DNA from 2 places in the Gordonia sp. SL306 genome. Region 1 is predicted to be linked to the other one. Evidence: predicted binding sites of a transcription regulator. Region 1 holds the regulator's gene; the other holds the start of a gene.
The links. Region 1 encodes LexA, which represses DNA repair genes until DNA is damaged. Its sites were predicted from a motif close to CGAACANNTGTTCG; they were not measured.
Positions count from the first base shown of each region.

Region 2: OVA31_RS00835 (SAV_6107 family HEPN domain-containing protein) is a predicted target of LexA. The motif match lies at 4,253-4,266, and genes of this name have one in related genera.

Region 1 is NZ_CP113063.1:4,742,418-4,749,575, forward strand. It holds gene OVA31_RS21730 (PTS fructose transporter subunit IIABC) at 1-996, opposite strand, end outside; gene OVA31_RS21735 (1-phosphofructokinase family hexose kinase) at 1,100-2,065, opposite strand; gene OVA31_RS21740 (DeoR/GlpR family DNA-binding transcription regulator) at 2,104-2,874, opposite strand; gene OVA31_RS21745 (putative PEP-binding protein) at 3,083-4,753, shown strand; gene lexA (transcriptional repressor LexA) at 4,771-5,529, opposite strand; gene OVA31_RS21755 (LysM peptidoglycan-binding domain-containing protein) at 5,768-6,319, shown strand; gene nrdR (transcriptional regulator NrdR) at 6,422-6,913, shown strand; gene hrpA (ATP-dependent RNA helicase HrpA) at 6,933-7,158, opposite strand, start outside.
Region 2 is NZ_CP113063.1:185,386-192,543, reverse strand. It holds gene metF (methylenetetrahydrofolate reductase [NAD(P)H]) at 1-940, shown strand, start outside; gene OVA31_RS00850 (LppM family (lipo)protein) at 960-1,778, opposite strand; gene OVA31_RS00845 (phytoene desaturase family protein) at 1,879-3,492, opposite strand; gene OVA31_RS00840 (GNAT family N-acetyltransferase) at 3,509-4,165, opposite strand; gene OVA31_RS00835 (SAV_6107 family HEPN domain-containing protein) at 4,418-4,891, shown strand; gene OVA31_RS00830 (DUF3040 domain-containing protein) at 5,052-5,453, shown strand; gene mraZ (division/cell wall cluster transcriptional repressor MraZ) at 5,920-6,360, shown strand; gene rsmH (16S rRNA (cytosine(1402)-N(4))-methyltransferase RsmH) at 6,555-7,158, shown strand, end outside.

The DNA of each region.
Region 1 (7,158 bases):
CGGGATCATGTAACTGACGCCGGTCATCAGTGCCTGCTGGACCTGCTTGCCGAAGCCGACGCCGCCGGCGTCCGCGGTGCTGTCCGGGACGCCGTCGCCGGAGCCCGCCACCACTGCGGCATTCGGATTGTCCGAGGCGGCAACCGCTTCGGCGATCATTGCGTCGGGCTCATTGATCGCCCGTTTGACGCCGGAGGAGATGACGGGCTTGCCGTGGAAACGCTCCTTGCCCTTCACCCCGACGTCGGTGGCGAAGATGACGGCGTCCGCGTTCGCGATCACCTGCGGATCGAATGCGGTTGTCGCCGACGACCCCTGGGTCTCCACGTGGAAGTCGATGTCGGCGCGTTCGGCCGCGTACTTGAGGGCATCTGCCGCCATGTAGGTGTGTGCGATCCCGGTCGGGCACGCGGTGATCGCGACGATCGACTTGCGTCCGGGGACAGTCGCATCCGGTGCCGGCGGCGGGGCGCCCGCCGCCGATGCCGGGGCGGTGGCCGCAGCGGTTGCCGCGGCAGTGGATGCCACCGGTTGTGCGGGTGCGGGATTGATCGCCTCGTCGACGAGTTGTACCACCCGCTCATCGCTCTCGGCCTCGCGCAGGGACGCGACGAAATCGGGGCGGACCAGCGATCGCGCAAGAGAGCTCAGCAGTTTCATGTGCTCGGATGCGCCGCCGGACGGCGCGGCGATGAGGAACACGAGGTCTGCCGGGCCGTCGGGTGCACCGAAGTCGACCTTGGCGGACAGCCGCGCCATCGCGAGACTGGCCTCGGTGACCGACTCGGCACGGGCGTGCGGGATCGCGATTCCACCGGGCAGCCCGGTCGCGGACTTCGCCTCGCGGTCGAGCGCCCCTCGAGTGAGGTCGGCGGCATCGGTCGTGCGGCCTGCCGCCTGGAGTGCTTCGGCGAGATAGCCGATCACGGCCGCCGGGTCGGCGCCCGCGTCGACGTCGAGACTCACCGTCTGCGTCGTGATGATCTGTTCGGACATCGGATTTCCTTCTACCTGGGGGTGTGCAGTCGTCGGGTTCGTGGTGGCTGGGTCGGGGCAGTCTGTCCGTCGAGGACGGGCCCGTGCGTGCGATCGTCGAGTGTCATCCGACCTGGGCGGCTCCGGAGAGGTCCGTGACCGCCACCCCGTCGAGATCGAGCTGACCTGGCGCGGGTGGCTGAGTGCCGGCGAGCGCGGTGGCCGCCGAGCCATAGGCGACCGCGGTCCGGAGCCGCTCCGGCTCGGTGGCGCCGCGGGACTCCGCGATCAGATACCCGGCGAGAGCCGAGTCCCCGGCGCCGACAGTGCTGCGCGGCACGATCGGTGGCGGGGTGGCGAACCAGGTCCCGGAGTCGGTGACCAGGATCGCCCCGGCCGCACCGAGGGTGGCGAGGATGGCGGCCCCGGTCCGGTCGACGAGAGTGCGAGCCGCGCTGACGAGCGGTGCGTAATCGCCTCGCGACGTCGCGGCGACGAGACCCGACGGGTCCACGCCGGTGGCCTCGGCCAGCTCCTCGTCGTTGGGCTTCAGCAGGTCCACACGACCCCGGACCGTCGCCGACAGCGGGCCGCCGGAGGTGTCCACTGCGACTCGGCAGTCCTGTCCGTCGAGCTCGTCGATGACGGTCCGGTACCAGTTGTCGGACGGCCCCGGCGGCAGTGACCCACACAGCGCCACCCAGCTTGCGCCGCGCGCGTTCTCGACAACCAGGTCGACGAGGGCATGTGCCTCGGCGGGGGACAGCCCGAAGCCGGGTGCGTTGATCTTGGTGGTCGTGCCGTCGGGATCGGCGACCGTGACGTTGGAGCGGACGTCGCCGTCGATCGGCAGGGCGAGGTAGGGGAGACCGACCGTGTCGAGCGCGGTGAGCAGTGGGTCGCCGGTCCGCGCGGGCAGGACGGCAAGCGTCGACAGCCCTGCCTCGGACACCACCCGCGCGACGTTGACGCCCTTGCCGCCGGGTTCGGCACGCACCGACGTCGCGCGCTGCACCTCACCGCGGCGCAGCGGTGCGGCGAGCTCGAGGGTGCGGTCGAGGCTCGGATTGGCGGTGACGGTCAGGATCACCGGCGGTGTTGATGGTTGTGTCATGGGGGTCCTCTCGGTCACGCGATCACGACGTCGATCCCGCGTGCCGACAGGGCCGCGGAGGTGACCGGGTCGATCCCGGCGTCGGTGACCAGCACGTCGATATCTGCGAGATCGGCGAACGAGGACAGGTCCTCACGGTCGATCTTTGATGAATCAGAAAGCACCACAACGCGATTGGCAACCCTCACGATGGCCGCCTTGATGGCGGCCTCGTCCGGGTCGGGGGTGGAGAGTCCGTGTGACTCGGTGATCCCGTTCGCGCCGACGAAGGCCGTCGAGATACGCAGTCGTTCCAGTGCCGCCACCGTCTCGGAGCCCACCGTCGCCTGTGTGAGTCCGCGGACCCGGCCTCCGAGGACATGCAGGTCCGACGAGTTGTGGCCGGCCAGCGCGGCCGCGATCGGGATGCTGTGGGTGATCAGGGTCAGACGGCGGTCACGTGGCAGGGCGAGGGCGGCCTGGAAGGTGGTGGTGCCGGCGTCGAAGAACACGGAACCACCGTCCGGTGGGAGGAACCGGATCGCCGCACGGCCGATGGCGACCTTCTCATGCGTGTGGGTCATCTGGCGTTCGTCGATGCCGAGCTCGCCGATCACCGGCGTGGAACCCGGCCGAACCGCGCCGCCGTGTACCCGCTGAAGATGTCCTGCGCGCTCGAGGGTTGCGAGATCCCGACGCACCGTCTCACTGGTCACGTCGAACAGCGTGGCCAACGCGGTGACCGACGCGCGGCCATTGGCCCGCACCTGATCGGCGATCGCCTGCTGACGTTCTTCGGCGTACACGGATGTCCTCGTCTGTTGGAATCTGTGGATTTCAATGTTGCTATATCTGTGTTTACGCCTGTTTATGTTGACAAGTCAAGGTTTTCTTGTAACTTGAATCACATAACTTTCAGTTACGGGCCCATTCCACATGCGCTCCGCTGCTCGATACAGGCCAGTGAGTCCGGGACGGGATCGGTTCCCGGACCGACGGACAGATAGGACTTCGGTGACACAGACACAGGTTTTGCAGGGGACACCGGTGGTGGCCGGAAAGGCCTTCGGTCCGGCCATCTGGCCGGGCGCCCGCCCGGAATACGACCCGAGCGCAGAGGACGCCGTCGCCGAGGACGAGCGTGAGGTCGAGACCAAACGCTTCACCGACGCCGCGGCGGCGGTGGCGGGACGGCTCCGGGAGCGGGCCTCGCATGCCTCGGGCGCCGCGTCGGAGGTGCTCGTGGCGACCGCCGGCCTGGCCGAGGACCGCGGTTGGGTCGGTGCGGCGTCGGCGTTGATCGCCAAGGGCACCCCCGCGCCGGCTGCGGCCGTGGCGGCGACCGAACAGTTCGCCGCGATGTTCACCAAGCTCGGCGGACTGATGGCCGAGCGGGTCACCGATCTCAACGACGTCCGCGATCGGGTGGTCGCCGAGTTGCTCGGGATACCCGAGCCCGGCGTACCGGAACCGCCCGTGCCGTCGGTGCTGCTCGCCGACGATCTCGCCCCGGCGGACACCGCCGGGCTCGATCCGACGCTGATCACCGCGCTCGTCACGCGTCTCGGAGGTCCCACGAGTCACACCGCGATCATTGCCCGCCAGTTGGGGATTCCATGCGTGGTGGCAGTGGGTGAGCTCGCCACCGTGGCCGTCGGCACCACGGTGCTCGTCGACGGCACGGCGGGCACTCTGGAGGTCGAACCCGACGAGGCGAGGGCGCTGGCCGGCGTCGACGAGAGTCGTCGCAAGGCCGCCGCGGTGGCGTCGTGGACGGGACCCGGGACGACCGCGGACGGGCATCCGGTCTCGGTGCTCGCGAATGTCGCCGACGGAGCGTCGGCACGAAACGCATCCGGTCATCCCGTCGAGGGTGTCGGATTGTTCCGCACGGAGCTGGCGTTCCTCGAGCGGGCCGAGGCCCCGACGATCGCCGAGCAGACAACGTTGTACCGCGAGGTGATCGACGCATTCGCCGATCAGAAAGTGGTGATCCGGACGCTCGACGCCGGGTCGGACAAGCCGCTCAAATTCGTGACCCAGCTCAACGAGGCCAATCCGGCGCTGGGTGTGCGGGGCAATCGCATCGCGATCGACCATCCCGAGATCCGCGCGGCGCAGCTCGATGCGATCGCAGCCGCTGCTCAGGAGAGCGGAGCCACGCCATGGGTGATGGCCCCGATGATCGCATCGCCTTCCGAGGCAGCGGAATTCGCGGGCGAAGTGCGGCGCCGTGGATTGATCGCGGGGGTGATGGTCGAGGTGCCCGCCGCTGCGATCCTGGCTCCCGCGATCATGGCGGAGGTCGACTTCGTCTCGATCGGCACCAATGATCTGACGCAGTACACGATGGCCGCGGATCGGATGTCCGCCGAACTCGCCACACTGACGGATCCGTGGCAGCCTGCGGCGCTGGCACTGATCGACATGGTTGCCCGCGCCGGTCAGGCGGCGGGCAAACCGGTCGGAGTGTGCGGTGAGGCGGCCGCCGACCCGCTGCTGGCATGTGTACTCGTCGGCATGGGCGTCAGTTCATTGTCCGCGGCGCCCGCCGCGGCTGCGCCGGTCGGGGCTCGCCTCTCGGAGGTGACCCTCGACCAGTGCCGGTCAGCCGCGCAAGCAGTGCTGAAAACCGCCGATCCCGCGGAGGCCCGTGCGGTCGCGGCCGCGGCGCTCGGTGGCTGACTCTCGGCCGCCGATCCTCACACGCGCCGCATCACGGTGACGACCTTGCCGAGGATCGCGGCCTCGTCGCCCGGGATGGGATCGAAGAGGTCGTTGTGCGGCATCAGCCACACGTGACCGTCCTTGCGCTTGAACGTCTTCACGGTGGCCTCGCCGTCGATCATGGCCGCGACGATGTCGCCGTTGTCTGCGACGTTCTGCTGCCGGACCACGACCCAGTCGCCGTCGCAGATGGCGGCGTCGATCATCGACTCGCCGACGACGCGCAGCAGGAACAGCGATCCCTCTCCGACCAGTTCTCGAGGTAGCGGGAACACGTCCTCGACGGCCTGCTCGGCCAGGATCGGTCCGCCTGCGGCGATCCGCCCGAGCACGGGCACGAACGTCGGTGTGGGCAATTCCTGACCGTCGGCCAGTCCGGCCGCCGCGCCGCCGGGCGGGGTGTGGTCGCCGTCCTGGATGTTGACCGCGCGCGGCCGGTTGTGGTCGCGCTTGAGCAATCCCTTGCGTTCCAGGGTGCGGAGTTGATGCGCCACCGACGACGTGGACGTCAGTCCGACGGCGTCGCCGATCTCGCGGATGCTGGGCGGGTAGCCACGCTCTCGCACGGACTGACGGATGAACTCCAGGACCCCGCGCTGCCGGGCGGTGAGAGCCGCCTCGGCGACCTCGGGTTCGGCGACGACGGGTGCCGGCTCCGACGAGTCGTCGGGGGCGTCTGCGGTCTCGTGGATCCCGCGGGTGGCTCCACGCCGCCCGCCGGCCTTGTCGCTCATCGCTGAGTCCTTCCTGTCGGCTGTTGCATCGTCGGCTGCCGCCGGAACCGGGTTCGCCTCGCAAAATCGCTGGTCGATCGGTTGTCTCACGGCCGAGGTTAACCGAACCTGCCGACAGGTTCAAACATTTGTTCGACGCGTGTCGAGACTTTGTCGGCGCAGCGTGCTACAAATCGAACATGCGTTCCATCGAACATGTGATCGAGGGAACGGTCGATTCGGATCCCAGGAGGACACGATGAGCACAGCCACCTTGACCCGCGAGACGTCCGTCCGCGAGACACCCGCGCGCCACGTGCCGAGCAGTGGCACCCTGACCCGCGAGACACCGGCGCTGGCGCCGCGACGGCCGGTCACCTCCGGCGTCGGTTCGCGTCCGAGGCGCGGCGCGAGGGTCGAGCCGACCCGTCCGGCCGACCGTCGTCCGGACGGTCGATACAACGCGGGCACGACGATCGTCGGCACCCGGTGTGCGGCACCGGCAGATGAGCGGCGGGTCTACGCACGACGTCGTGCGGCCGCGCTTGCCGTGCTGGTCGGGGGAGCGCTGGCCGCGCTCGTCTGGGTCGTCGCGATCGTCGGGTCGAACTACGCCGCGTCCGTCGCCCCGCAGCCGGTGGGCACCGAGGTGGTGCACGTCCGGCAGGGCGACACCCTGAGCTCGATCGCCGATCGGGTGGCGCCGGATCTGCCGCGCCAGTCGGTCATCGATCAGATCGTCGAGCGCAACGCCTTGGCCTCCTCGGGACTCCGGGTCGGTCAGGCACTGATCGCGCCCGCATACCGCTGAGCAACGGACGGTATTCTCATGGCACAGGTTCCAGCCGGAAACCGGCACGGCGTAGCGAGCATCCGGTGCGCCGGAGTGTCCCGAGACGTGCGTGAGGACAACATGCGCTGCCCGTTTTGTAAGAACGAAGACACCAAGGTCATCGACTCGCGTGTCGCCGATGAAGGGCAGGCGATCCGACGGCGCCGTTCGTGTGCGGAGTGTGGTCGCCGGTTCTCGACGGTGGAGAGCGCCGTGCTGTCGGTGGCGAAACGCAACGGGGTCACCGAACCGTTCAGCCGCGAGAAGGTGATGCGCGGAGTTCGTCGGGCCTGCCAGGGGCGTGCCGTGGCCGAAGACGCCCTCGCCCAGCTCGCGCAGCAGGTCGAGGATGCGGTGCGCGCATCCGGATCGGCCGAGATCCCCAGCAACGAGGTGGGATTGGCGATCCTCAAACCGTTGCGTGAGCTCGACGAGGTGGCCTATCTCCGATTTGCGTCGGTGTACCGCTCGTTCGACTCGCTCGAGGACTTCCAGCGCGAGATCGACGACCTGCAGGGCGACCTGACGCACGAGAAGACAGTGGACGCTGCGGGGCCGACCGTCTCCGAATGACGGCGTCGGAGCGGTGCGCTCAATGGAACACGTCCAGTGCGCGCATCGCCCGCTTCTCGGAGATCGGATAGGCGGTACCGAGTCGCTGCGAGAAGAGACCGACCCGGAGTTCCTCGACCATCCAATGGGCATACTCGTTGAAGGCATCGCGCCGGCCGACGGGGAGCTGCGCGACTCGCTGATTCCAGTGTGCGATCACCCGGTCGACCGCGGCGAGGGCATCGCGATCGCGGGTCGTTGATCCC
Region 2 (7,158 bases), 800 kb from region 1:
CCGGGCTCCCTCGATCGTGGACCGGCTCTCGGCACCTCACCGCGGCCCTGTCCCGTTCTCGGTGGAGTTCTTCCCGCCCAAGGACGCCGAGGCCGAGGCGAGGCTGTGGCGTGCGGTCCGCACGTTCGAGCGATTGGGTCCGGCATTCGTCTCCATGACCTACGGCGCCGGCGGGTCAACCCGTGACCGGACGGTCCGCATCACCGGCGAACTCGCGGCCCAGACCACCCTGCTGCCGGTCGCCCATCTGACCGCGGTCAACCACAGCATCGGTGAACTGCGGGCGCTGGTCGGCGCCTACGCAGACCAGGGCATCACCAACATCCTTGCGCTCCGCGGCGACCCTCCGGGCAACCCGCTCGGCGACTGGGTGCAGCATCCGGACGGGGTCGCCTACGCCGAGGAACTGGTGCGGCTGATCGACCAACTCGGCGACTTCCATGTCGGGGTCGCGTCGTTCCCCGAAGGGCATCACCGGGCGCCGACGCTCGAGCACGACACCCGCACACTGGTGAACAAGCTGCGCGCCGGTGCCGAGTACTCCATCACCCAGATGTTCTTCGACGTCGACGACTTCCTGCGGCTGCGCGATCGGGTGGTCCGTGCGGATCCGGAGCAGGGCGCCAAGCCGCTCATTCCCGGGATCATGCCGATCACGTCGCTGGCGAGCGTGCGGCGGATGGCCGAGCTGTCGGGGTCGGTGATCCCGCCCGACGTACAGGCACGATTCGCGGCCGCGGCCGGGGACGGTGCGGAGGAGAACCGCGAGGCGGTGCGCGCCGTCGGGATCGACTTCGCGACCGAGATGGCACAACGCCTCGTCGCCGAGGGGGTGCCGTGCATCCACTTCTGCAGTCTGAACTTCGCCAAGGCGACCAGCGAGGTCCTCGAGCGCCTCGGGGTCGACACGTCGTCGGCGCTGGGCGCGACCGTCGGCTGACGCCCCGACGGTCGGCCGATCACCGGCTGCCGGACCCCGTCGTCTGCTGCGTCGTCGTCTCCTGCTCGGTCGCCCCGGGTTTCGTCGACGACTTCGTGCTCGTCGGACCCGACCGCCGCGGTCGGCCAGGTCGGGGACTGCGGTCTCGCCTGAGGTAGGCGAGCCAGCCCACGATGGCGACGGCCGCCAGGCAGACCAGTGCGAAGAACCACGACCAGCTGCTGACGGCGGCTGTCGCCGGATCCGGATAGGTGGCGTCGGCGCTGAAGTCCGACGGCTTGCGCGGCTCGGGTGTCCAGGTGACGGTGCTGTCGCTGATCTGATCGCCGTTGGTGGCGCTCACCGGTCCACCGAACGTCACCGTGAGCTCGACGAAGTCGCGGTTCGGCGTCAGGTCGGTGAGGTCTGCGGAGCCGCGAAAACGTACGACATCGCCACTGCGCTTCGCCGACAGGTCCATGCTCATCGCGGACTCGCCGAACGAGGCCGCCACGATGTCGCCGAGCTGGCTGAACTGGCCGGCGGTGAGATCGGTGAAGACCGCGCGGGTGCCGACGCGGGGGATGACCTTGTCGGCGGTGTTGCCGGGAGCCGCGCTCGCGCCGGGGCTCGCGGGGGACGGCGTCGGGGAACTGCCGGGCGCTGCGGTCGTCTCGGACTCGGGGCGCGTGGAGTAGTCGCTGAGGGTGACGCTCGACGCCATCGACTCCGGGACGTCGAGCTTGGGCGCGCCGCGCGGATTGTCCGGCGAGGTCGCCACCACGATGGTGCCGGAGTACCGGTCACCGACGGTGGTCGAGCGTTCCAGACAGCCCGTGAGCAGGGGAGCGGCAGCCATCAGGGACACCAGCAACAGGACCGCGGACCTTCGAGATGACGAGCGCACGTTGCTCATCGTGCCAGACGCGCCGAAGCAAACCGTTGCCGACGCGCACGGGTCACCGCCGGAGCGCCAGGTGCGCGGAGATCCGGCCGCTCGCTCCCGTCACGCCGCCGCCGGGGTGCGTCGATGCCCCGGCCAGCAGGATCCCGTCCGCGCCGGGAACGGAGTGCCCGGAAAGATCGGGGTGGGGGCGCCAGAAGAACATCTGATCGATGCTCATCTCGACGTGCATGATGTTGCCGCCGAGCAGGCCGAGTTCCTGCTCGAGGTCGTCCGGGGTCTGGATGTGGGTGTGCTCGACGTGCTCACCGAACCCGGGCGCATGGCGGTCGAGTTCCGCACCGATCGCAGCGGCCGCATCCGACGCGACGTCGGCCCACGACCGGCCCCCGGCGAGGCGATGGGGATGCCATTGGGCCCACACGCTGACGAGATGCTTGCCGGGCGGCGCGAGGGTGGAGTCGATCGCCGAATATCCCATCGCCACGCAGGCGGGTCGGTCGGGCAGGTCACCCACCGACGCCGCGGCGTGAGCCCGTCGGAGCTGCGCGCGATCGGTCACCAACAGACCGAGCGCCGAATGCACGCCGTGGGCCGGGAGATCCGACGGCAGGTCGCGGTAGGCGGGCAGGGCGTCGGTGCCGAGCCGGACGGCCATGCCGATGCCGTCTCCGATGACGATCTGCGACCGCCAGCGCTCGGCCGTCTCGCGCGGATATCCACCTGCGGTCAGCAGGTCGAGGGTCGTGGCGATGTGACAGGCCGCGATCACTTTTCGCGCACAGTGGCCTGCGCCGTCCACGGTCCGGACCTGCCAGTGGTCGCCGCATCGCGTGATCGAGGTGGCGGCCCGGCCGAGCAGCACCTCGCCGCCGTCGCTCCCGAGCCGGCCGAGGAGGGCCTCGGTGAGTGCCCCGCTGCCGCCGATGGCGCGTCCGGGTGGGATGTCGTGCTGGAGCGCGGCGAAGCCGACCATCGGGGCGGTGCCGGGTGCGCTCATCGGCGGACCGGACTGCGCACCGAACCAGGCCAGTGCGGCCTTGAGCGGCTCGGAGGTGAACCATCGGTCGAGCAGCGTGTCGCCCGAGGACATCAGCTCCTGCGTCAGGGACAGCATCGCACCGGTCCGGTGTCCGATGGGTCCCGTTCGGGCGGAGTGGGCGGTGCGGGAGAGACCGGTGAACGCAGTGGCGAACCGTCCCGGACTCGCAGGGGAGTAGAACGAGCGCATGACGGCCCTGGCGCGCGGTCGCCACACCTCGACGAATCTGCGGTACGCCTCGGCATCGGCGGAGCCGACCGCGCGGTCGATCGATTCGCACGTGGTGTCGAGGTCGGTGCGGAAGATGATCGGCCCGGTCTGGTCGGTCGATGGGGCGAATGCCCAGGGATCACAGTCGACGTAGCGGAGTCCGTGATCGGCGAGGGACAGCTCCTCGAGGATCGGGGAATGGCGGATCATCAGGTGCGCCGACGACCCGCGATCGACCCGGTAGCCGGGGAAACGCTCGACCGTGGAGACCGCGCCGCCTGCGATGTCGTCGCGTTCGACGACACGCACCGATCGCCCGGCACGGGCGAGGTAGGCGGCTGCGACCAGGCCGTTGTGGCCGGCCCCGACGACGACCGCGTCGAGTGGCCGATGGGTTCGATCGCCTGCGAGGCTCATCCGGTAGTCCGTCCAGTCATCGTGCACGGGCCGGGTCGTCGAGGCCCAGCGGAAGCGGCCGCCCCAGAAACGCGAACGGACGCGGGTCACCGGTGAAGGTGAAGTGACGCAGTATGTCGACGAATCCCATCCGTCGGTACAGGGACCAGGCGCGATTGTCCTCGGCAGGCGCCTCGGGTGTCGACAGCAACACCTGGCCCTCGGGCCGGCCGGCGAGCAGCCTGCCGAGCAGCCACTGTCCGATGCCACGTCCCTGTGCCGTCGGGTGCACGTGCAGTTCGGTCAGCTCGAAGTAGTCGCGGGTGATCGCGTCGACGGAGGGATCGGAATGTCCCGCCTGACGTAGGCCGATGCGGAGCTGCTGATTCCACCACTGGTCGCGCGCGCCCTGATAGCCGTAGGCGATCCCGACCAGGAGCTCGTCGTCGGAGACCGCCACCGGCCGGGCCAGGCGCCGGCGCACCATCTGCGGGGAGGTGATCTCGGCGGGAGGCAGCGTCGCCACCGCCCCGACCGCGCGCCAGCCGGGACGGGTGATGTGGTCGCGCCAGAGCGCCGCCCGGTGGATCTCGGTACCGCGTGGATAGTTCATCGCGGTCACGTAGATGTCGAGGGCGGGTTCGAGCCAAATCCGGGAATCCTGGCCGGTCAGATCAACGAGGCGGATCGTCAACGAACGTCTGTCCTCTCGTCGAACAGTGGACATCGGGGTCGGCCGTCGCCTTGAAGGTGACGGAGGTGCTAGCTATATTGAATATGTCGAACGGGTGTTCGATGAATCAGCCTCCGCAAGCTGTTCTGGCCCACCCGTCGACATCGGGCGCCGGCCCGACGGCGACGAGGGAAGCGTTTGCTGTCGGGCCGGCGTTGTATACAGCAGTCGCACCGCGCACAACGACGGCCGACTGACCACGGGGAGGTGGACATGCCCAACTCGATTCCGACGACCGGGTCCACGACGGACATCGATCCGATCGTGGTGGGACGTAGCCGTGACCTGCTCGACCGCGCCCAGAACCTGTTCGACAACGCCGACGGCGTCGACGACTCCGCAGAGCGCTTCCGTCAGTACTACCTCACCGCGCTGCGTGCCGCAGGTGCGGCGCTCGAGATCCACGAGCCGACGAACAGGCCGGTCCGGCGCAGGCATTCTCGTAGCGCCTGGAACCGGGTCCCGGTGGTGGTCCCCGAGCTCGATGACCACGCCGCCTACTTCGCCGCCCGCTCGCGGATACGCCTCGACATCGAGGCAGGCCTGGTCCGCTCGATCGATGATCGAGCGGTGCAGCAGATGCGCCGCAGGGTCATCGACCTGCTCGATGCCGTCGAGGCGTTGCTCATCTCGTACGAACAAGGCAAGTTGCCCCACCAGGCCGCGCATTCGGACCGGACCGCGTGACGGTATGATCCGACCCAACCTCGGGTAATGGTGGTCGCCGGGTGATTCTGCTCGTATCATGGGAAATTGAAGCCGCAGACGGCGGCAGACGGCGTCGACATCGCGCAGGACCGGCAACGGCGATGCGGTCGGGTCGGTGGAGTGGGAGTTAGGAGGGTCGGTGCCTCTTTCGGAGCACGAGCAGCGGATGCTCGAACAGATCGAAAGCGCTCTGTATGCCGAAGACCCGAAGTTCGCGTCGAGCGTCAAGCGTCGTCGCCTCGGACGGTCCAGCGGCCGGCGCCGCCTGCAAGCGGTTGCCATCTTCGTTGTGGGTCTGGTCCTCCTCGTCGGTGGACTCATCGTCGAGGTGCGCGTCGGCGGGTTCCCGATCATCAGCCTCATCGGTTTTCTCGTCATGTTCGGGGCCGGGTTGCTCGCCCTCTGGGGCGGCGGCAGTCGATCGGCGGGGGCCGATCGTGAGCACGGCAACGGTGCCAAGGAGCCCCGGGGCGGCGCACCCAAGCGAAAGTTCTCCGAACGCATGGAAGAGCGGTTCAACCGCCGCTTCGAGCAGGAGTAGGTCACCCGCCGGGTGAGAACCCGGCGCCAGGTCGTTCACAGACCGCACACCACTTCGGTGTGCGGTCTTTTCGTGTTGTCGGTGGAGCGTGGAGTCCGACGCCCGCCCTCTGGCTCCCCACAGCCGGACTCCCCACGGCGCCCCACCGCGATTCCCCACCGTGTCGCACCCCGATTCCCCACGGCGCCCCACCTGAGTGCCCCACTACGCCCCACAGTGCGCCGATCTCATTCCTCACCTGGCACTTTGATGTGATTCAGCATCATCACCACCACTTGTCTGCGCTGGCGACGCGCCGTGTCGCGCATCATGCCCCACGCGAAATCAGGCCATTGAACTGGACTTTTCTGATCGTGTGGGGGATGGGTGGAGCGTCGGGGGTGGAAAGTGGAGGAAAGTGGGGTACTGTGGCAGCACTGGGTGAGACGGACCGGACGTCGAACCCAGTAGGGCAGGAGGTGTCGACATGTCCGTGCGATTTGTCGGCACCTACACGCCCAAGTTGGACGACAAGGGGCGGCTCACGTTGCCCGCCAAGTTCCGCGACGCACTGGCAGGAGGGGTGATGGTCACACGAGGCCAGGACCGCAGCCTGTCGGTGTATCGAGCCGACGAGTTCGACGCGATCGCGGAACGCACCATGGCGGCGTCGCGAAACAACCCCGAGGCGCGGGCCTATCAGCGGTACTTCTTCGCGAGTACCGATGAGCAGCGACCCGACGGGCAGGGCCGGATCACCCTGTCGGCCGAACACCGGACCTACGCGGGCCTGTCCAAGGAATGCGTGGTGATCGGCGGGTTCGACCACCTCGAGATCTGGGACGCGCAAGCGTGGAGCGACTACCAGAGCGAGCACGAGGAGGACTTCTCCGCCGCGGGCTCGGACGCACTGGACGCGTTGCTGTAGCAGGCAAGCGATCGGGCAGACAGATGAATACGGGATCGGATGGGTCGAGGCCTCGGCCCGGAGCGACCCTGGCGTACTTCCCCAACGCCAGGTGCGCGATCGGGCCGAGACCCCGCCTCATCGGAGACACCCCGTTGCGAACCCTCACCGCCCGAGACCGACGAATCGAACCGCACAGTCCGAGGAGGAGGTCGGTGAACGCACGCCACGAGGAGCCGGACGGCGGATCCGATCGGCTCACTCCGCACGCGGACCCCGGTGGGACGCCCCGCCGTTCGGGCGAGTTCGGGCATCTGCCGGTGATGGCGGACCGGATGGTCGACCTCATCACGGCAGCGTTCCCCGGAACCGGCAGCACACCCGTATTCGTGGATGGCACGCTCGGGGCCGGCGGCCACACCGAACTCATCCTGCGCGCCGATCCGCGGGTCCGGGTGATCGGCATCGACCGGGACAGCAACGCGCTCGACATCGCACGCGACCGGCTGGCGGAGTTCGGTGAGCGGATCACCTTCCATCAGGCCCGTTTCGACGAGATCGGCGATGTGCTGACCGACGTCGGTGTCGACCTCGTCGACGCGGTGCTCTTCGACCTCGGTGTGTCGTCCATGCAACTCGACCGTGCCGACCGGGGTTTCGCGTACGCGATCGACGCGCCCTTGGACATGCGGATGAACTCCTCCGAATCCACAACTGCCGCAGACATTCTCAACACGTACTCGCACGGCGACCTGGCGCGTATCCTGTCCGAGTACGGCGAGGAACGATTCGCCGGGAAGATCGCGTCGGCGATCCTGC